DNA from 2 places in the Marinobacterium sp. BA1 genome. Region 1 is predicted to be linked to the other one. Evidence: predicted binding sites of a transcription regulator. Region 1 holds the regulator's gene; the other holds the start of a gene.

Region 1 (3,954 bases):
CCAGCACACTATTTTTAATGGATTCATCGAGTTGATCAAGCACCGAGCGCATTTGGCGCCATGAACTGAACAGCACCAGCGCCGCGGCAACCGACTTTAACTCGGTATTGAGATATTCCAGTACCTCATCGGTATGTGCATCAGGCTGACCCGGATCGGTTCGCATCGCCGGCACCTGCAACACACCACAATTGGCGTAATCAAACGGGCTGTTCAGACGCAGTGCCGATGTTTGTGGCGACAGCCCCAACGCTGAAAACAGCTGATCGAAGCGACCCAATGCCGTCAATGTTGCAGAGGTTATCACGGCAGCATGACAGACTTTCCAGAGGTGTTCCGAGAGGGTATCAGCCGCAGAAACAGGTGCACTTCTAAGCTCAAGGTCTTCACCGGCAGGACTCTCGATCCGATTGATCCATCGTGCAGTGGGCGAGCTACCTTCAGGGTCCGGCCGCGCATAGGCATGTGCCAGCCACGCTATCTGCTGCACACGCCCCAACAAACTGCCAATCTGGGGAAACCATCGCTCGGCAACTGCACGGGGGATATCGGCAATACCACCTTCCATCGCCTCCTTGAGCAAATCGACGACCTGCTCAAGATGCTGCTGCGCTCGGTCGGCCGCCTGACCAAGGCTGAAGCAGGGCTCCAGCAGTGGGTCGGGTACCCGCCCTTGTGCAAAGCGATAGCGGTCTTTGACGCTCTCGGCAAACAGTGGCCGCAGCAGCAGCTCAAGCTGCTCAAGCGCAAGCCCCATCTCTTCAAAAGGACGATGCAGTCGCTCTACCGGATCTGCCAATTGCACCGGTGAACCGGTCTCTGTCACCAACTGAGTCAGCTGCTTTTGTGCAGATTTCAGTAATCGACGACTGCCCTCAAGCCTTGCACCAAAAGCAAAGTGACCACTCGCCTTGTCAGCCAGGTGATGTCCTTCATCGAAGATATAGATGGTTTTTTCTGGCTCGGGCAGGATGGCTCCGCCACCAAGCGCAAGATCGGCCAGCACCAGGTCGTGGTTGGCAACAATCACGTCTGCCTCTTCCAACCGGTCACGAGCCCGGTAGAAAGGACAGGCACTGAAATTCAGACAACGGCGGTTGCTGCACTGCATGTGATCACTGGTCAATGGCCGCCAGATGGCATCATCCACTTCATCTGCAAGTGCATCACGATCCCCGTCCCACTGACCTGAGGCATAGCTGTCCATCAACTGCTGATACAGTTGCAGCACATCATCGGGCAGCTTTTCAGCTGCCTCATCTTCATATAACGCCATCTGGCCTAGCAGGCCCTGCTGTTCAAGATGGCCTTCCACCTTGTTCAGGCAAAGGTAACGCCCTCGCCCTTTCGCGAGCCGGTAGCGCATTGGCAGGCCTGTATGCGTTTCAACTTCGGGCAGATCCTTGTTGATGAGCTGTTCCTGCAGCGCCACGGTTGCCGTAGACAGCACCAACCTGCACTCCTGAGCCCGAGCCAAGGGGATGGCCGCCAACAGATAGGCGATCGTCTTGCCGGTACCGGTTCCGGCTTCAACAACACCCACGGCGGGGTGCAGATCATCCGTTTCACTGCGTGGAACAGCAGCCGCTGCAAGGGTTCGCGCCACGGCTGCGATCATCTGCTTCTGTGCCGGTCGTGCAGTCAGGCCACGACTCTTCAGGAAGCGACTGTAGGCCTCCTGGATCTCTTTTTTTTGCGCCTCGCTCAGCACGCTCAATCCTCATCCGATCTGTGTGGCGATTCTAGCAAGATACTGGATATATAAACAGAAAAATGCTTGACCCTGCTCATTCACTGTATAGAATCACAGTAACCGGATAGGGAACAGATGCCATGAAATTGACCAATCGCCAGACTGAAGTACTGGAATGCATTCGCAAACATATCGAAACAACAGGCTACCCGCCCACCCGAGCCGATATTGCACGCGAACTGGGATTCAAGTCAGCCAATGCGGCTGAAGAACACTTGAAGGCACTGGCCCGCAAAGGCGCCATCGAACTGACCAAGGGCACATCAAGAGGCATTCGCTTGCCGGAAGCCGAGCAACCGGATACCGAAGGCCTGCCCGTTATTGGTCAAGTGGCAGCAGGTGAACCCATCCTGGCACAGGAGCATGTCGAGGACCACTGCACCATCTCGGCAGACTTCTTCCGCCCCCGCGCTGACTACCTGCTGCGGGTCAAGGGGATGAGCATGAAAAACATCGGAATCATGGATGGCGACCTGCTCGCCGTACATCAAACCCGAGAGGCCCGGGACGGGCAGGTTGTGGTCGCACGGATCGGCGACGAAGTAACGGTCAAGCGCTTTAAGCGTGATGGCCGCAAAGTCTTTCTTATTGCCGAAAACGAAGACTTCAGCCCGATCGAGGTAGACCTGAGTGAACAGGAACTGATCATCGAAGGACTGGGTGTTGGCGTTATCCGGCAAGGCAACTGACAGAGGTCACTCGCCATGTCTGCAATTCATGCAACAGCAACGAACTCGAACCCTCACAGCAAACGTGAATGCGTTGAAAGCCGGGTCACCGAGATTTTGCTGCATAACAGCTCAGTTTGCCTGCAGCCCTTGCTGCTGCCCATGATCGCAGGCTTGAGTCGTGAAGACCGCTGGCTGGTCCTGATTAACCCGCCACATGATATCACCCGCAAGGCACTGGAGCAGGCCGGCGCCTGTACACGTCACATCCTGGTCTTGAATACCTGCAGTCTCGATCAAACCGAGCTGCTATGCGGACGGGCACTGGCTGCCGGCACATGCCACACAGTCATCGCCTGGTGCAGCGGTGCTGCACCATCGCTCGATCAACTCAATCAGTCAGCAAGCCAGGGGGATGCACTGGGCATTCTGGTGCGGACCTGATTACCACTCCTGCATGCCAGCACGCAGGCGTTCTATCAGTTCACGGAACGCCTGTAACCAAGCCTTGTATTCAGCCAACACATCCTTGTCTTCCGAATGGTCCGGGTTGATCTGCAATACATGAATTTCGGAAATGCTGCTGTCTACCTCGGTTTTTGCCTGGTGGTAGTCTGACGCCTGCCAGCAGGCCTCATAAGCAGACAGCATTTTGTGCAGCCAACTTCCTCTGTCCCGCTCCAACTGTTCAAGCTCAGTTACTTCGGGGGATTCCTGACCAGTTACTTCAAGCTGCTCAGACAGATCAGTGAAGCGATGGATCCGATCCACATCGAGATTGTAGTTTTCTGCAATCTCGCGCAACAGCGCCGAGTATCCACTTGCCATGAAGAACAGGATCGACTCATGATAGGACTCGATTCTGGCATGCTTGCTCCACTGTGAGGCCTCTTCCGCCTGCTCCAGCGCCTTGATATGCAGGCGCGCAAAATTCAGCTTCTGATTGGTACGAACCGCATAGATATCACTCATTACCTGTACTCCATTGAATGCGCCGACGGTCTCGGTCTCACGCTCAGCGCTTACGTCCCTGTTCTTCCTGCCAGCGCCCGTCACGGTAGAACGCTTTCCAGCCGGTTGCCTTGCCCTCAACTTCCGTCATCACATACTGCTCTTTGGTTTTCCGACTGTAACGAATTACTGCCGGATTACCATCAGGGTCTTTCTGCGGCGCATCCATCAGATAGGCGTATTTGGGATCGATCTCATCACGGTGCGGCACCAGCTCAGCCACCAGCGGCGCACGCGTTTCCCGTTTTTTCGGAAACTGACTCGCCGCCAGGAACAGGCCGCTGGCACCATCACGCAGTACGTAGGTATCTTCAACCTTTTCGCACTGCAGTTCCGGCATTGGTACCGGATCCATTTTGGGAGGCGCCGGCTCACCGTTTTTCAGCAGTTTGCGCGTATTCTTGCACTCGCTATTGGTGCAGCCGAAAAACTTGCCGAAACGACCGGTCTTAAGCTGCATTTCGGAGCCACACTTGTCGCATTCGATACTGGGCCCATCATAGCCCTTGATCCTGAAGCTAC
Region 2 (3,954 bases), on a different contig from region 1:
ATGATCAGGGTATCACAGTGCGCTATGCGCTTTTCCCGCGTGGTGGCGAGCAATCTCCTGAATATGCGGCCCTCACTCATGTTTTGGCTGAATCGGACGTAGCCAAGCAGAAAACGTTGCTTGACCAAGGATTTGAGGCACATGGCTTGCACAAGGACTCTGACTATTCGGCGCTGAACGCAGAGGGTAAGGCTGCACTGGATGCCTTGCTGAACGCAGGCAATGGCGCTGGGCTGACGGGGACGCCCTATGTTGTCATGTCCAACGGATCACAGTTTTCGGGTTTTGGAGGTGTTGAACAATTCATTGACGCGATCCAAAGTCGCTTGGATACGCAATCAGAGTAACACGTATGTCGCAGTTGTGGGCTGAGTATGGCCGCGTCATGCAAGAGGCGATCGATCAGGCCAAGAGGCAGGGCAACTTCGGAGTCTTGCCTTACAGTGGGTTCAACAGATACCTGAGGCGGATATTTGCGAGTGTTTTCAGGCATAAACTAGAAAATAAAATATTGCTTTTAAGGAGAGGGCTATGATGTTGAAACGAGCCACCTCAACATTCATGTTGGCAATTTGTGCGACTCGGGCTTATGCAGGCGGTTTCGAGCTAAGCGATGTAATCGCTAAATTTGGAGGCCAGTTTTCTGAGGCGGGCGTCTGGGTACAGACGGTATTTGCGTTCCTTGGTTTTTGCCTGGTAGGCATTGGAATTTGGAAGCTTGCGATAGTCAGGGGAGAACAATCCAACGGCCCCGCAAACACAGACTGGCGTTTTTCGCCGGGCCTGATCAGCTTGGTGTGTGGTGCTTTTTTTGTTGATCATGGTGGCCGTGATTGAGATGGTCATTCAATCATCTTTCGGGGCTTCGACGAACACCTTGGATAAGATAGGGCTTTGATATGACGTCTGAATCGAATGACACAATTCAGTTTTACCACGGCGGCCGAGATTGGGTCGGCCCTTTCGAGGTAAGCCCCAAGAACTCCAAGGTCATGGAGTATGGGCCAGGCCTATACCTGACCAATGGTATTGAAACCGCTCGCCACTATGCCCGTGGCGGCGGCATTGTTCAAACCGTGGACGTTGACCCGAACGCACGTCTGTTGAGCGGTGTTAAGAGCGGCGTTGGTCACATGGAGCAGTTCATTGCAGCCAATCGTGTTCGATCGGGTAAAAAAGTGATCGCGAACCTGCATCGAAATGCAGAACGCCACGGATCCGACCGCATTGGGCTGGACTATCTGATAACCCTCATGATCAACCACAATGCCTTAACACCCTCAGTGGCAGCCCCGCTGAACGAGTTTATCGTGGGGGAGGGCGCTGATCTGGATGTTTTCTCTGCACCCATGTTCGGCTCTGCCGGCGGTGGCAGTGATCAGTGGGTGGTAGTGTTCAATCCGGAGGTTGTCGTAGCACGTGCTCGCGTGGACATGAAGGCTTTTGATTGGTCACGGACGCATCTGCCTACCTATGAGGAGCAGATGGCTGCGCTGGCGCTTAACAATGAAGTTGACCCCCTTGGCACCGCTGTTTGTGCTGAACAATACGCGGGGAAGAGACCGTCCCTTTAGGGCGGTCAGGGAATCGCTACTCAGTGTTTTTCATGTAAGGAACCCCGCCCGCGCTTGAGCGCATCTGGCGCACCACGCCTGCTATAACGCCAAACACTTCAAGATGGTTCGGATCGACCATTTTTACATCGGTTTTGCCTGATCCGTGCGCAATGAGTTTCACGCCAGTGTTGTTAACCCCTCCAAACTCGCGGCAGTAGAAGTCACCCTGAACATCGACCATGATGATGTCCCCAGGGCTCGGGGTAATACTGCTATCAATAACCAGAACATCACCATCATGAATGCCAATGCCGTGCATTTCATCGCCAGACATGCTCACAAATAGGTGGCGGCGGGGTGTTCTACGCAGAGTGTATTGAAATCCAGTTTGCCTTCAGCGAAATCTGCCGCAGGTGAAGGGAATGCCATGTGAGTTCTCCAAAGGTTGATTGCCAATTGTAGGCCGGTTGTCGTGTTGTTTCACGCAAAGAGACGCGGGTAGTCATCTCGGCCGTTGATGACGCGCATGGCAGTCAGTCGATCCGGGTCGCATTTGAGCAGTTGCGCTTTCTCGTCGGTGGGCGTTTCAGGATCGGTCAAACACCGGTTGGCTCGAATGCTATGAATATTGGATTCGAGGTCCGCATCAGTGGGGCGTACAACAGCCAAAAAGCGACCGGAGCGCAATGCCGCCCGTGACGCGTGCAAGCTGCCTCCGGACATACCGGACTGAACCAGAATAACGCCTTGAGCGAGTCCCGCCTGAACGCGGTCACGTTTTACGAAGTTTGCCGGTATCGGATCGGTACCGAAGGGAAATTGTGAAACCAGGGCGCCGCCGCGCTCAAGAATGGCTTCCGCCAGAGGTCTGTTGTCCTGAGGCGCAACTGTCTGCAGGCCATGTGCGAGTACAGCCACGGTGTGTCCCCTATGATCAATCACGCTTTGGTGTGCGATGGCATCGCATCCGAGCGCAAGCCCACTGACAATACTGGCGCCCTGCTCACTGCAGTACCCTGCAATACGGTGAGCAATGACGCTTCCATGCCGAGTGGGTTTGCGTGTTCCGACAATGGCAACTGACAGTGTCTCAGGCGCTGCAAGAGATCCTTTCACATAAAGAATGAAAGGGTCATCATGGCTGCTGGCCAGAAGAGGGGGATAGTCAGGATCAGCGCGTGAAAGAATGACAGCACTGTGAGCCTGGGCCTGATCAATCTGGAATTGCGCCCGATCCATGGCTTCGTCAATGGCGCCAGGAGAGAGTGTGATATTGCTTGGTAGACAAGGCTGCAGGGCATCAGGATCTTTTAATGCCACTTCACTGCCAAAGGCCGCATGAATCTTGCGCAGTGTTGCCGGGCCGATGCCCTTTACACAGCTCAAGGCTAAATAGTTCAACGTGCTATGGCTGCAAGACATTAGGCAAGTTCTCCTCTCGTGGGCCTGTTCATATTCATCGTTTTCAGGTATCCGCGGCATCTACCGGCACGAGTGCCGATTCTCGGCAAATCATTTGCTTGCCCTTTGATGCTCCGCTGGTGCGCTCAACAATCCATTCACGGCGACCGTGCGGTTCAATAAGCCGAACCGGGTTACCCGATTTTATGAAAGTACAGAGGTCATTTTTACTGAGCCTCTGCCGCTGGTTTTTGCTCATTTACGCAATTCCATTGTCTGGCGCCTGCTTCAGGAGCAGGCGGGCAACCCCCTCTCGACCAGCATATAAAACGCCATCCATTTCATTCTGCTCACGCTTCGTCATGTTCCGCCACTTCGAAATGTACGCATCCCCTTTTACCACGCCCTGCGGACCATCTATAGAGCTTGAGCCAACGCTATAGCCATTTTCCCTGAGCCACTTCTCGGCTTCATATTTGGCGGAAAATTCATCACCGTTACCGTTAAACAGTTTCTCGTATACCAAGGGTACTCTCCTGATTGTCTGTGAGGTGTTCATGTGACCTTGACAAGAGGCAAGTCTGCGTGAAACTTGCGTTAAGATTTCACAAGTATATACATTCCGCGATCGCTCATTCGCTCAAGAGCCTTGGCGCAGTCGCCGCCCCAAGCAAACATCACCGTACCTGCGCCACACCGGCTACGTTTATGCTGATTTTCACGGCCAGGCATGAACTCGATTCGCCCCTGAATAAACAACATAGCCGTGGCCGATCTCATGGCTGCCTGACACCAACTGGCATCTGTTCGGCTGAAGACCAGTGCAATCCCATTGGCGTGGGCGATCATTCGATTCATCCATCGCGGCGTTTCTTTACCATACGGCGGATTGAGCCATACCCGTCCATACCAAGGTTTGCTGAGACCGTCATCGAATATGGTGTACTTGGTAACTGCCGGTACCGCCGTGTCAATGTCGTGGGGGCTGGATGGGTCC

What was found. The regulator LexA, encoded in region 1, represses DNA repair genes until DNA is damaged. The targets are predictions, from matches to a motif close to TACTGTNTANNTANACAGTA.
Region 2: a site for LexA is predicted at 1,926-1,945, ahead of ACAM29_RS20580 (LexA family protein). Genes of this name have one in related genera too.

What each region holds. Positions count from the first base shown of each region.
Region 1 covers NZ_BAAFHC010000001.1:757,087-761,040, reverse strand. The annotation lists gene dinG (ATP-dependent DNA helicase DinG) at 1-1,711, opposite strand, end outside; gene lexA (transcriptional repressor LexA) at 1,834-2,442, shown strand; gene ACAM29_RS03695 (SulA-like leucine-rich domain-containing protein) at 2,458-2,865, shown strand; gene ACAM29_RS03690 (DUF6586 family protein) at 2,866-3,393, opposite strand; gene topA (type I DNA topoisomerase) at 3,437-3,954, opposite strand, start outside.
Region 2 covers NZ_BAAFHC010000002.1:252,517-256,470, forward strand. The annotation lists gene ACAM29_RS20565 (DsbC family protein) at 1-347, shown strand, start outside; gene ACAM29_RS20570 (hypothetical protein) at 532-837, shown strand; gene ACAM29_RS20575 (hypothetical protein) at 900-1,574, shown strand; gene ACAM29_RS20580 (LexA family protein) at 1,591-1,890, opposite strand; gene ACAM29_RS20585 (DNA-processing protein DprA) at 2,037-2,978, opposite strand; gene ACAM29_RS20590 (hypothetical protein) at 3,022-3,216, opposite strand; gene ACAM29_RS20595 (hypothetical protein) at 3,217-3,483, opposite strand; gene ACAM29_RS20600 (DNA N-6-adenine-methyltransferase) at 3,555-3,954, opposite strand, start outside.